4 regions of the Arthrobacter sp. NicSoilC5 genome follow, and region 1 is predicted to be linked to each of the others. Evidence: riboswitches for the same ligand, from Rfam matches in the RefSeq annotation. Region 1 holds a riboswitch; each other region holds the start of a gene.
The links. Region 1 has a riboswitch for cyclic di-AMP ahead of LDO22_RS17400 (hypothetical protein). Riboswitches for the same ligand answer to the same signal wherever they lie in the genome.
Positions count from the first base shown of each region.

Region 1 (3,276 bases):
AAGGAGCATGCCCACGGCAGCCACAACAAGGACACCGCCGGATGATAGTTTTGGGGGATGCGTACTCTCGTTGTTGACCACCCCCTGGTCGCCCACAAGCTCACCGTCCTGCGGGACAAGAACACGCCGTCGCCGGTCTTCCGCCAGCTGACGGAAGAGCTGGTGACCCTGCTGGCCTACGAAGCCACGCGGGAGGTCCGCACGGAGCCCGTCACCATCGAAACCCCCGTCAGCACCACCATTGGCACGGCGTTCACCAAGCCCACCCCGCTGGTAGTCCCCATCCTGCGCGCAGGCCTGGGCATGCTGGAGGGCATGACCAAGCTGGTCCCCACCGCCGAGGTTGGCTTCCTGGGCATGGCCCGGGACGAGGAGACGCTGGACATCATCACCTACGCGGAGCGCCTGCCGGAGGACCTGACCGGCCGCCAGGTATTCGTCCTGGACCCCATGCTGGCCACCGGCGGCACTCTGCGCGAGGCCATCAAGTTCCTCTTCAAGCGGGGCGCGTCCGACGTCACCTGCATCTGCCTGCTGGCGGCCCCGGAGGGCCTGGCCAAGCTGGAGGAGGAACTGGGCGACGCGAACGTGCACATCGTCCTGGCCTCCATCGACGAGAAGCTCAACGAGAAGTCCTACATCGTTCCCGGCCTGGGCGATGCCGGCGACCGCCTGTACGGCATCGCAGGGTAGCCTTCCCCCTTTTCCGGCAGGATCACCGCCGCTAGCCTGTGCGGATGGACTGGAAACTCGAACTTGTCTTTGTCCCCGTGTCCGACGTCGACCGCGCCAAGGATTTCTACGTCAACAGGGTGGGCTTCAACGCCGACTATGACGAGCGGCCTTCGGACGACATCCGCTTTGTGCAGCTGACGCCGCCCGGATCCGCCTGCTCCATCTGTTTGGGGGAGGGGCTGGTGGACGCAACTCCGGGCACGGGGTCAAACCTGCAGCTGGTGGTGGACGACATCCAGGCCGCACACGACCACCTGAAGAACAACGGTGTGGACGTCAGTGATATCGAAGTGCTGCCGTGGGGCCACTTCGTGTACTTCGCCGATCCGGACGGCAACAAGTGGTCCGTCCAGTACATCCCGTGGCGGAACGCCGGGCCGGACGCAACCGAAAGCACCGCAATCACAGGCTCCGCAACCCCAACCACCGCGACCCTAACGTCCGCACCATAGGGCACTGCAGCTCAACCCGGGGTTAAGACAGCAGGGGGTTAAAACACCACTGCCCGCATCCGTTTGGATGCGGGCAGTGGTGATGCTGCAATGCTCTGCTGTGCCCCTGCCCAAGGCGTACGACGGCGGAGAGCAGGGACGCGCCGTCGGCCGCGGTCAATGCAGGGCAGGCTCCGCGGAGGGTGGTCCTTCGACGCGCAGCCGCAGGGGAGCGGTGCCTAGTACCAGTTGTGCGCCAGGTGGAAGTTCAGTGCGCCGCAGGGGGACTGGTAGCTCTTCTTGATGTAATCCAGGCCCCAGTTGATCTGGGTGCGGTAGTTGGTGAGGTAGTCCGCGCCGGAGCTGGCCATCTTCTCGGCCGGGAGGGACTGGACGATTCCGTACGCCCCGCTGCTGGGATTGGTGGCCGTGGTGGTCCAGTCGGATTCCTTGGTCCACAGGGTCTGCAGGCACTGCATCTGGTCCGGTCCCCAGCCGAATGTGGCCAGCTGGCTGGCGGCGTAGGCCTGGGCGCCAGCGGGGTCGTTGACCGCGACGGCGGGTGCCGGCTCAGGAGCCGGGGCGGGCTCGGGTGCAGGTGCCGGTGCAGGCGCTGGCGCGGCCGGCGCGGGGGCGGCGGGTGCCGGGGCCGCGGGAGCGGGCTCCGCCGCCTGGGGCGCCACTGCGATTGCGGCGGGAGCGGGGCTCTCCACCGGGTTGGAGCGGATCTCGCTCTTCTCGATGCTCATCTGGGCATCGGACGCTGCCTGGGTTGCCTGGGTCGATGACACCGGGGCCATGCTGCTGGTGGCCTGGCCGGCTGCGCCGACCCCAACCAGCACCGCGCAGGATACTGCGAGGATTCCGGCCCTGCGGCCGAGGGTGGTTTTCTTTGCCTGCTGCGTGGCCTTATGTTTAGCCTTGGCATGCAGGCGTGCTTCTGCCGTGTTTTTGGACATGATTGATCGCCTCTCACACCTGCGGAGTTAGCTGTCGGGTTCGGATGAGGGCATCCGGCCGTACGGAAAAATCACGTACTGGCTTAACCCCAAGGGCAATCATTGCCCGGGACGGTGGGTCCCCCGCCTCTGCCGTTGCTCAATCGGAAATCCGGGGAAGCGGCAGAGCTTGGCGTCAACCCGGGATATGCGGCCCGAACGGGGACCGCACCCAATCGACGGTACAGGAAGATTAAATGAAAGTCACATTTAGGTAACGGAAGTCACGGCCGGCAGCGCGTCGGGTTGTCTGACTGCGCCGGGAGTATCCCCGTAATGGACTGCCGGGCCCCCGGGCACCATTCACCCCGGGCACTCGCGTGCCAGAGCATCATGCAGCCCAAGGCCGGGTCCCCGGGGCGTCCTCCGCTAGTGGCCGGTCAGTTCGTAGACCGTAGTGCCGCCCATGATCTGCGACGTGAAATTGGCTGCCACCCACTCCGCGATCCGGGTGGCAGCGTCCGAACCGGTGGTGGAGCGCATGGCTCCGCCACCGATAAAGTAATGGATCTCTCCCCGGGCTACCAGGTCCTGGAACTGCGCCAACGTGGGGGAGGGGTCGGTGCCGTTGAAGCCGCCCACCGCCATGACCGGCAGCTCCGTTGCCAGTTGGTAACCTGCGGCGTTGTTGGAGCCCACCACGGCCGCGGCCCACGTGTAGCTTGAGGCGCTGCTCTTGAGCGCGGCGACCAGGTCAGCCGACGGCGTGGGCGCACCCAGGAGGCCACCCACGCCACCCCCGCGGCCACCCGCGAAGCCCGCGCCGCCCTGGGCGTTCGGCTGCCGGAAGCCCTGCCCCGCACTGCCCGGGTTTGTGTTGCCTTGCCCCGCAATACCTGAACCGCCGGTGCTGTTCGGGCCGGACCCGTTCCGGCTGTTCCGGACGCCGGCGGGAGCACCACCTGGCCCAACGCCGAAGCCGGCCGTGGGGCCGGCACTGACGATTGCCCCGCTGTGCGGTGTGGAGGCCGTGGAGATGGAGTAGGCCAGCGGTCCGGCGAGCGACGCCGTGATGGCCAGGGCCGCCGTCGCCCGCTGCACCGAACGCATACCCAGGAACTTGCTGAAACCGGCTCCTACTGCCCCGGCCAGCCCGCCTGCAAGGACCACCC
Region 1 covers NZ_AP024660.1:3,700,559-3,703,834, forward strand. The annotation lists gene LDO22_RS17385 (phosphatase PAP2 family protein) at 1-45, shown strand, start outside; gene upp (uracil phosphoribosyltransferase) at 58-693, shown strand; gene LDO22_RS17395 (glyoxalase superfamily protein) at 738-1,187, shown strand; gene LDO22_RS17400 (hypothetical protein) at 1,406-2,125, opposite strand; cyclic di-AMP (ydaO/yuaA leader) riboswitch at 2,131-2,292, opposite strand; gene LDO22_RS17405 (glycosyltransferase family 39 protein) at 2,534-3,276, opposite strand, start outside.

Region 2 (3,276 bases), 1.9 Mb from region 1:
CGCCCGCAGCGCCGGCAATAGTGCCAGGCGCCGCGCCCGCTCCTCTTCGAGCAGCGCACGGAACCGTTCGAAATCTGGCATGTTGACAGCCTAACGCGTCAGTCAGTACCAGTTCAGGGATACGGAGTGGTTCCAGGCCGCGCACGGGGAACCGTAGCGGTCGCGGATGTAGCCCAGGCCCCATTCGATCTGGGTGCGGTAGCTGGTGAGCCAGTCACCGCCGGCGCTGGCGTACTTCCCCGGGGGCAGGGCCTGCGGAATCCCATAGGCTCCGGAATAGGCGTTGGTGGCGGTGGTCAGCCAGTTGGACTCCTTGGTCCACAGCTGGGCCAGGCACAGGAACTGGTCCTGGCCCCACCCGTAGGCGGGCAGGCGTCCGGACGCGTAGCTTTTGGCCCCGGCGGGGTCGTTCACCGCACCGCCGGGAACAGAAGGCACGACGACGGCGGGAGGGCTTGGCGGGGCCGGTGCCGGGTCTTCCGGAGCGGGAGGGCCGGGGTTGCTGACGCCGGGATTGCTGACGGCGCCGGGGGCCGGACCGGGTTGGGCCGGATTGGCCTGGCCAGGGTCGGCAGCGGGTGCGGGCGCCTTTGGCTGCCGGGCTGCCACTGCGGCCGCCCTGGCTGCAGCCTCCGCCTGCCCGCGGGCCTGCTCCTCAGCGGCGGCACGTTTGGCCGCCTGGGCCGCCTCGTAGGCGGCCAGTGCGGCCTGGCCCTGGCGGTACTCACCCTCCATGGCCGCCGTCGTACCTTTCAGGGTGGCGAGCTGGGCGGTCAGCTCGCTGCCGTGCCGCTGCTCCTCTGCGACGCGCCGGGCCAGCGAATCCTGGGCGGAACGTGCGGCGTCCAGTTTTGCTTTCGCTTCCCCGGACAGGCGTTCCCGCTCGCTCCTGGCGGCTTTTTCCTGTTCGGTGAGGGCGGTGGCCGTCTTTTCGGCGGCGGCAGCATTGGCGACCAGGGTGGCAGTCTTGTCGCCCACGAGCTTGACCAGGTTGAGCCCCTGGACGCTGTTGGTTTCCAGGGCGTCCAGCGCGACGAAGAATCCTGCATTGGTACCGCCGGTCTTGTAGGACTGGACGGCCAGGGCACCGATGTCCTTCCGGTGCCGGGCCAGCTCCGCGTTGGCACGGGCAGCGTGGGCGGACAGGGTATCCAGGCGGGAGGTGGCTGCCTGCAGCGCGGCGTCTGCGGCGGCATAGTCGGCGGCCGAGCGCACGGCCATCCCGCCTGCTGCCTCCGAATCCGCCTCAAGGTCCGTCAGGAGTCCATTAATGGTGGCGATTTCTGCGGCTTTTGCCGCTTCGGACGATTTCGCCTCCTGCACGTCCGCCCAGGAGGGATACCCGCCGGGCGGTGGCGGCTCGTCGGCCGCCGCCGGCAGCATGGTGCCTGCGGCCAGGGCAAGGGCCAGGAGGCCTCCCTGCCAAGGGAGCCTCGCGATGGTCACGAACAGGGGCATAGTCCGGAAGCTTACCGCCGGATTCCCGCGCAACGCAGGCTGCTGTTTCCACATTGTTACCGTGCTCAACAGGAAAAGTATCAGCAGAGGTCCGCCCAGGAACGCCCTGGAATGTCCAGACGTTTGCGCAATGCGAGAGAAGAACCTCGTATGTTATCCAAATGTGACAATTGCGATGCACCTGGGTTATGGTCGACTGGTGTCCCTCTCAGACGGGACATTCCCGTCAGCATGCCGAGCCCTGCCGCTGATCATGGGATCCAACCGCTCCAGTTGGCAGGGACGGGGGAACCAAGTTTCCACGGCCATATTGTGGCCTAGGGGTTAAGTCGAATGCGCTTCCGCCTACCGCGGAGCCGCTTCCGGCCGGGTATCTCCAGCCCGAACCCGACAGCTCACCCCGCAGGCATGGGAGAGGCGATCAACCGTGTCAAAAAATTCCATTTCAGCCCGTCACCGCGCGACTCCGGCCCGCTCCATTGTGCTCGAGGGCCTCGCCGTAACAGCAAAATCCCAAGCCCGCTCGCTGGGCCGCCCGGCGCTCGCCGTTGCTGCAGCGTCCGGCATTGCCTTCGGAGTCGGCGCCCCGGCCCATGCAGGTGTATCCGGCCCGGACACCACTGAGCAGACCAGCGTCCAGGCCACCTCGGCACCCGCTGCCCCGGCCGCAGCCCCCGCTGCAGCAGCAGGCAACGTCCACACCGTCGTTTCCGGCGACACCCTTGGCGCCATCGCTTCAGCCTACGGCGTCAGCCTCAATGACGTGCTGTCCGCCAACGGCCTGGGACTGTCCTCGATCATCTACCCGGGCGACCAGATCCAGATTCCGGGCGCAGGCTACACCGCAGCCCCGGCGCCGGCCCCTGCAGCAGCACCCGTGCAGGCCGCAGCCGCCACCGCTCCGGCGAACACCGGCATGAACATGTCTTACGCCTCGGCAACCCCCGTGGCATCAACCACCGGCACCGGCACCGGCGCAGCGATCCTCGCCTCGGCCTACGGCCAGCTGGGCGTCAAGCAGGATTGCACCGCCATGGTCGAGAAGGCGCTGCGTTCCGTCGGCAAGTCCGTGGGCGACCTGGCCCCCACCCAGTTCTTCCAGTACGGCACCGTTGTAGGCGCTCCCGCCCCCGGCGACCTGATCATCACCTCCGGCCACGTGGGCGTTTACGCAGGCAACGGCCAGGTTGTCAGCGGCGGCGTCAACGGCTTCGACACGCAGGTGCACTCCATCAGCTGGCTCGGCGGCTACTCCGCTGTGCGCGTAGCCTAGTCTTCGCACTGTCCGGTGCCCTTGGCGGCCCCGGACGAAGCAGGAGGGTGGCAGCCGGGAATACCGGTTGCCACCCTCCTGTCGTTTTGCCCCCGCGGCCCGCTGCGGTCAGGTGCCGCAGAAGGTCATGTAGCTGCCGAAGTCGTCGGGCGCCCCCTGCAGGTAGCGTTCCAGGCCGGGCCGCTCGGTGAAGGGGGCGCTGACCGCCTCCAGCAGTTGCTGCAGTGGAGCCAGGTTTCCGGCGGTGGCAGCGGACAGCGCCTCTTCCACCAGGTGGTTCCGCGGAATGTAGGCCGGGTTCACGCTGTCCATCAGCTCCGGGTCAGGTTGCAGCGCCTGCCACCGGTCCAGCCAGGCATCGAGGGCGGCCAGGTCGAGGACCATGCCGCGCACGGGACGAAGGTCCCCGCGGGCCGCTTTGCCCAGGTTGCGGAAGAACAGGGTGTAGTCCACGGGTCCGTCCTTAAGAAGGTCGAGGACATCATCCACCAGGGCCCCGGCGCCGTTTTCATCGACGCTGTCCAGTCCCAGCTTGGCCGTAATCC
Region 2 covers NZ_AP024660.1:894,479-897,754, forward strand. The annotation lists gene LDO22_RS04100 (TraR/DksA C4-type zinc finger protein) at 1-81, opposite strand, end outside; gene LDO22_RS04105 (lytic transglycosylase domain-containing protein) at 103-1,458, opposite strand; cyclic di-AMP (ydaO/yuaA leader) riboswitch at 1,683-1,882, shown strand; gene LDO22_RS04110 (LysM domain-containing protein) at 1,886-2,731, shown strand; gene LDO22_RS04115 (protein adenylyltransferase SelO) at 2,840-3,276, opposite strand, start outside.
Region 2: linked by a shared signal. The riboswitch ahead of LDO22_RS04110 (LysM domain-containing protein) and the one ahead of LDO22_RS17400 (hypothetical protein) in region 1 are both predicted to bind cyclic di-AMP.

Region 3 (3,276 bases), 160 kb from region 1:
CCGTTGCCGACGTAGATGCCCACGTGCGCGCCGCCGTTCTGGACCACAAGATCGCCCGGCTGCGGGGTGGAGGTGGGGGTCATGATGTTCCACGCGTTGGTGCGGGGGATGCTGATGCCGGCCTGGGCGTAGACCCACTGGACGAACCCGGAGCAGTCCCAGCCGGTGACGGGGCTGGTGCCGCCCCAGACGTAGGAGTGGCCAATGCCGGTGTAGGCGATTGCTGCAATACCGGAGGTTGCGGCGGAGACAGTCTCGGCAGCCTTGGCGGCAGGGGCAGCATCCTGGCCTGCGGTGGCAGCGGCGTCGCGCACGGCCGGTGCGGTGGACTGGGGACGCACCGCTTCCACCTTTGGAGCTGCGGTGGTCTTGACGGCGGGACGCTCGAAGGAAACCGTGGCCGTGGGGGCGGCGGTGACGGCGAGGGCCGTTTGGGCCGAACCGGACTCGGTGGATGCGGAGACACCGGCGGTGGTGTCAGCTGCGGTGGCGGGCAGGCCCATGCTCAGGATAAGGCCCGATGCGGCTGCCACAACGGCAGCCTGGCGGCCTACGGTCCCGGCATTTGCACTGACGGCCTTGGACACGGCGTCCAGGGGGTTGGTGCGAACCGTTTGCGCACGGTGGCGCGCAGAATGATGGCGTGAAGACACGAAGGTAGCCTCTCCCAATGCCTGCGAGGTGAGCTGTCGGATTCGGATGGGAGTCACCCGGCCACTCTGCTTCCTGGGAAGCTCATGACTTAACCCCAAGGCCTTCAGGAAATGAAGGCCAAAATTGGTTCCCCCGCCCCTGCCAGACGATGAAATGCGAACGGACCTTGAGCGGTGGCAGAGTTAGGCAATCCACTCAAGAGCGTCAACTTCGGAAAAGTTGACGCGAGTTAGACGGTACAGCAGTTTTGTTTCAATGTCACATTCAGGTCACGGCAGGTCACTGCGATCTGAGAGTGCACACTCATTCGGTTACAGCCAGCCCATGGGATCGACCACTTCGCCGTTGACCTGGACCTCAAAGTGCAGGTGGCAGCCGGTGGAGGCGCCCGTGGTGCCGCTGAGCGCCACGACCTCGCCGCGGGAGACGGTCTGTCCGACCTTGACGTTGAACGACGACAGGTGGTTGTAGGTGGTCTCCAGCCCATTGCCGTGATCGATGACCACCCGGTTCCCACCGCCGTACTGGTGCCAGCCTGCGAAGGTCACGGTGCCGGTTGCGGCCGCCAGGACGGACGTTCCGCACTGCGCCACGAAGTCCTGGCCGCGGTGGAAGTCTCCGGAGCCGCCGGTGATGGGGCTCACCCGGTAGCCAAAGGGCGACGCGGTGGTGAGGGATGCCAGCGGTGCGGCCAGGGTGCCGGCCGAGGCGGCCCGCGTGACGGAGCCGGCGGACTGGGCGCTCAGGAGCTGCTTCAGCTTCCCGTCGGGGTCGGCCTGGGTCACCACTGCCGAGCGGCTGAAGTCGATCTGGGCGCCGATATCAGCGGAAATCTGGGGCTGCGGACTGACGGCGGAAGCTGCCAGTGGCGCGTTGCCGGCGGCATCGGTGGCCATGACGGGGCTGGTGGCGGGCACCGTGACCGTCAGCACCAGACCGGTGGCGGCCAGGGCGATTCCGGCTTTCTGGCCGATGCCGCTGGCGGCGGCAAACTCCGTCACCTGCCGGAACGGACCCCGGCGGCGGCGCGCGTCACGATGCAGATCGCGGGGGCGCTCCGCTGCGACATCTTCGACAACCCGCGGTGCCGAAGGGGGGCCTGCCGCGCGGCGGCGGCCCCGGGAGGTCTGCATGGTCAAGAAGGGTTCCTCTCTGGAAAAGCCTGCGGAGTTAGCTGTCGGATTCGGGTCAGAGAGATCAAAGACCCGGCCCGTCATGGGCAAGCTTCTGCACAGGGGTATTCCCGGAAGAATCCTTCACTGGAGAGGCTTGCTGCTGACGGACTTCACCCCAAGGCAGTCCCCCGCTGCCAATTGTGGTTCCCCCGCCTCTGCCAGTAACGACTCATGCACCCGATCCGCTGGCAGAGCTCGGCTCCGGATCGGGTAACGCTTAAGTATCAACGATTGGTTCCACTATAGGGCCTTAAGACCCTAGGTAACAATTCCGTTATCTTTGCGTGGAAGCGCTTCGCTGGGGTATGAGGCGCGGCTCAGGGCTGGGTGACGGCGACAAAAACATGCGCGGCAACCTCGGGCGGCAGCTCCAGTGCCCCTTCGATTCCGGACACCCGCACGGAGATGTAATCTCCCACGCGTTCCAGCGCAACGGCGGCGCCGGGCCGGATCCCGCCTTCGTCCAGCTGCGCCAGCAGTTCGGGCTCCACCTGGATGGGTTCGGCCAGCCGGCTGATGGTCACGGCAGAGGCGGGGCCGTAGCCCTTCATGGCCTCCACCAGGCTGATGACCGCGTCGGCGAAGCCGGTGGCCGGCTGTCCGCCCAGGGCGGCGAGGCCGGGGATCGGGTTGCCGTAGGGCGATTCGGTGGGGTGGTCCAGCATCTCGTAGATGCGCCGCTCAACGCGCTCGCTCATGACGTGTTCCCAGCGGCAGGCTTCGTCGTGCACGTAGGCCCAGTCCAAACCGATGACGTCAGCCAGCAGGCGTTCGGCCAGCCGGTGCTTGCGCATGACCTCGGTGGCCCGCTTGCGGCCCGTGTCCGTAAGTTCCAGGTGCCTGTCGCCGGAGACGACGACGAGTCCGTCGCGTTCCATCCTGCCGATGGTCTGGGACACCGTGGGGCCGGAGTGGCGCAGACGCTCGGCGATACGGGCCCGAAGGGCAACGATGTTTTCTTCCTCAAGCTCCAGGATGGTCCTGAGGTACATCTCCGTAGTGTCGATCAGATCCGTCATCCAGCTCAGCTCCTCGAGCGCAGTACCTTGCGTTGTCCCACCGTACCGCTCTGTTCCCGCGAGGTAGTCCGGGGGCTAGCTTAGCCTATTTTGACTTTGTCCGAATAGCTGCCCCCTGCGCAGCCACCCTGGACGGGACCGTCTCATTGTCTGGACTTTGCCCCCTCCGGCTCCCGCACCCACTGCCCTTCAGGCAGAATGGAACAGGCCTGCCGCGCAGCCACCGCGCACTGCCGGCCACCCCTTACCCGCCCGTCCGGACCAAAGTTTTCGTCCCCGCCGAATTGGAGCACCTGTGAGCGACACCAGCATCACGATCCCCGCCGACCTCCTGCCCAAGGACGGGCGGTTCGGCGCCGGCCCGTCAAAGGTCCGCCAGGAACAGATTGATGCCCTGGCAGCAGCGTCCAAGACCATCCTCGGCACCT
Region 3 covers NZ_AP024660.1:3,856,679-3,859,954, reverse strand. The annotation lists gene LDO22_RS18060 (C40 family peptidase) at 1-587, opposite strand, end outside; cyclic di-AMP (ydaO/yuaA leader) riboswitch at 658-853, opposite strand; gene LDO22_RS18055 (M23 family metallopeptidase) at 966-1,787, opposite strand; cyclic di-AMP (ydaO/yuaA leader) riboswitch at 1,798-2,040, opposite strand; gene LDO22_RS18050 (metal-dependent transcriptional regulator) at 2,147-2,848, opposite strand; gene serC (phosphoserine transaminase) at 3,144-3,276, shown strand, end outside.
Region 3: linked by a shared signal. The riboswitch ahead of LDO22_RS18055 (M23 family metallopeptidase) and the one ahead of LDO22_RS17400 (hypothetical protein) in region 1 are both predicted to bind cyclic di-AMP.

Region 4 (3,276 bases), 790 kb from region 1:
CCGAAAAAGGGCGACGGCGGGAGATCCCGCCGTCGCCCTTTCACCTGGGGGCGTGGCCTGCTACTGCCAGGCGCGCACGTAGTCCACCATCATCTGGGACGGCGCGCCGTAGGCCGGGTTCGTGGAGGAGGCGCCGACATTCAGCACGATGTACTGCGGGGCATTTCCGTCGTCGGTGGGGTAGGACTTGACCTTGACGCCGTCGAAGTACACGTCCGAGGAGTTTGCCATCCGGTGCAGGCCAAAGGTGTGGTACTCGTTGGCCCAGTTGCCGCCCACGCCGCCCTGGTTGTGGGAGCCGGAACCGGAGTGGTAGTTCACGGTCATCTTGGCCTGCAGGACCTCGGCGATGTCATTCTCGCCGGTGGCCGGCCACGACTGTCCGGTGGTCCAGAAGGCAGGCCAGTTGTAGAGGCCGTTGGCGTTGCCCGGGAACTTGATCCTGGCCTCGACGTAGCCGGTGGTGAACTGGAAGCCGGTCCCCGCCCCGCCCTTCGGGTTGGTGGATACCAGTCCGCCGGAGGTGGATGAGCTGAGCCCCAGGGCCAGGTTCCCGTTGGCCACGGAGACGTTCGCCGGGCTGGTGGAGACCTTGTTCATGGTTCCGCAACCGGGGGAGAACCAGCAGCCGGACCACTTCGCGGTGTCCAGTCCGGCCCCGTTGAACTCGTCGGCGAAGGTCATGGTCCAGTTCCCCGGGACCCCGGCGGGCGCAGGCGTCCCGGTGCTGGCCAGCTGTGCCGCCGCCGGCGCCACAGCGATGGGTGCTTCGGAGGGAGGGGCAGGGGCAGCGGGTGCCGGTACTGCTGCGGGGGCAGGTGCCGGTGCCTCTGCCGGCGAAGGAGCGGCGGCAGGAGCGGCCTCGACTGCCGGGACTGGCGTTGGAGCGGGGACCGGAATGTCCGGAGTTTGGGTGGGTGCGGCGCTGCCGGCATCCTCTGCACTCGCCACCCGCGCCACGTCAGCGGTTCCGTCACCGTGGGTCAGGCCCAGGCCAAGGGAACCTGCTCCGAGGAGTGCTGCGGCAAGACCGGCGGCAAGGGGCCAGCGGCGGCGCGCCCGGGCCGGAGCACCGGACTTGAAGGCCGGGGATGTCCGGGCGGGATCTGTCTCATTTTGATAACGGTGCGCTCGTTTGGCGCTGCCTTTGCGGGGTGCGGGCATGGGGATGCTACCTCTCGTCGCCTGCGGAGTTAGCTGTCGGGTTCGAATGAGGGCATGCGGCCGCGTGCTGCGGCTTCACCCCAAGGGCAGGCGCGTTGCCGTGCCCGGGACGCTTGGGTCCCCCGCCTCTGCCTGGAATCTGGTGATAATCACGGACGCGGCAGAGTTGGGCGGCATCCGGGACTGGAGCCGGCTGGGGGCGGCCCCCGGACGACCGTACACGAAAAGGGTCTGCGAATCACAATTAGGTAACGGACCTCACTGCGTTGGCGTGGCGCTCCCCTGTCGGCAAAGTGCATTGGTATGGGCGCCAGTGACGGCAGGGTTTTCCACATGGCTGAACCTGCGGCTGCTGCCCACCTCCACCGGGGCTAGCCTTGGGTCAAGCGCGAATCGCCTATCGGGTCCAAATGCACTAAGATATTGAAGTCTGTGCTGCGTCCTGCCTCCGTTCCGGCGGCAAGGCATTGCACGGAATCGCAAATGAACCTCCTGTTACGGAAATGCCGTAACCGCTTAGCCCAAAGGAGGTGGGTTCACATATGCGTCCTTACGAATTGATGGTAATCATCGACCCCGAGGTCGAAGAGCGTACCGTTGAGCCGTCGCTTCAGAAGTTCCTGAACGTCATCACCAACGATGGTGGAACCATCGAAAAGGTTGACATCTGGGGCCGTCGCCGTCTGGCTTACGACATCAAGAAGAAGTCCGAAGGTATCTACGCCGTGGTGAACTTCACCGCCAAGCCGGAGACCGCCAAGGAACTTGACCGCCAGCTGTCTCTTAACGAGACCATCATGCGCACCAAGATCACCCGCCCCGAAGAGCAGAAGGTTGTTGCTGAGTAATTCAGCACCGTCTTCATTCTTTACCCCGCAGGAAACGCACTCTTCACCCAGGATCGAACAAGGAGGCAGTAGATGGCAGGCGAGACCACCATTACGGTCATCGGTAACCTCACCAATGACCCGGAATTGCGGTTCACACCGTCAGGTTCGGCAGTAGCGAACTTCACCATCGCTTCCACCCCCCGCACCTTTGATCGCCAGTCCAACGAGTGGAAGGACGGGGAAACCCTGTTCCTCCGCGCTGCCGTATGGCGTGAAGCAGCCGAGAACGTCGCCGAATCCCTGACCAAGGGCATGCGCGTCATCGTGACCGGCCGCCTGAAGAGCCGTTCCTACGAAACAAAAGAAGGCGAAAAGCGCACCGTTATCGAGCTTGAGGTCGACGAAATCGGCCCCAGCCTGCGCTACGCCAATGCCAAGGTCAACCGCACCCAGCGCTCCGGCGGACAGGGTGGCGGCGGCTTCGGCGGCCGCAACAGCGGCGGTGGCTTCGGAGGAGGCAACTCTGGTGGAAATCAGGGCGGCAACTCCGGTGGAGGTTGGGGCGGCGGCAACCAGCAGGCTGCACAGGACGATCCCTGGGCTACGCCCGGTGTCTCCAACGCAGGCGGCTGGGGCAACGGCCCCGATTCCGAACCTCCCTTCTAAAACCCAAATAACGGCCCGGCGCCGGGACTGCCCGGGTGCGCCACGCACCCAAGGCACTGCCGCCGTCGGACCACCACCATCCCGTGGATCAATATCCACGGGCTCCCTAGAATAGGAGCTCCACGATGGCTAAGGCTGAACTCCGTAAGCCCAAACCAAAGTCCAACCCCTTGAAGGCCGCTGACATCACTGTCATCGACTACAAGGACGTAGCATTGCTGCGCAAGTTCATCTCCGACCGCGGAAAGATCCGCGCCCGTCGCGTCACTGGCGTCACGGTGCAGGAACAGCGCAAGATCGCCCAGGCAATCAAGAACGCCCGCGAAGTTGCTCTGCTGCCTTACTCCGGCGCTGGCCGCGGCTAAGGAAGGGATTAACTAACATGGCAAAGCTCATTCTGACCCACGAAGTCACCGGTCTCGGTGCTGCCGGCGATGTTGTCGAGGTCAAGGACGGTTACGCACGTAACTACCTGCTGCCCCGCAACTTCGCCCTGACCTGGTCGAAGGGTGGCGAGAAGCAGGTTGAGTCCATCAAGGCTGCCCGCGCCGCCCGCGAGCACGCTTCCCTGGAAGATGCTCAGAAGCAGGCCGCTGCACTGTCCGCCAAGCCGGTC
Region 4 covers NZ_AP024660.1:2,914,853-2,918,128, reverse strand. The annotation lists gene LDO22_RS13695 (glycoside hydrolase family 16 protein) at 61-1,164, opposite strand; cyclic di-AMP (ydaO/yuaA leader) riboswitch at 1,171-1,319, opposite strand; gene rpsF (30S ribosomal protein S6) at 1,707-2,012, shown strand; gene LDO22_RS13685 (single-stranded DNA-binding protein) at 2,085-2,660, shown strand; gene rpsR (30S ribosomal protein S18) at 2,786-3,025, shown strand; gene rplI (50S ribosomal protein L9) at 3,043-3,276, shown strand, end outside.
Region 4: linked by a shared signal. The riboswitch ahead of LDO22_RS13695 (glycoside hydrolase family 16 protein) and the one ahead of LDO22_RS17400 (hypothetical protein) in region 1 are both predicted to bind cyclic di-AMP.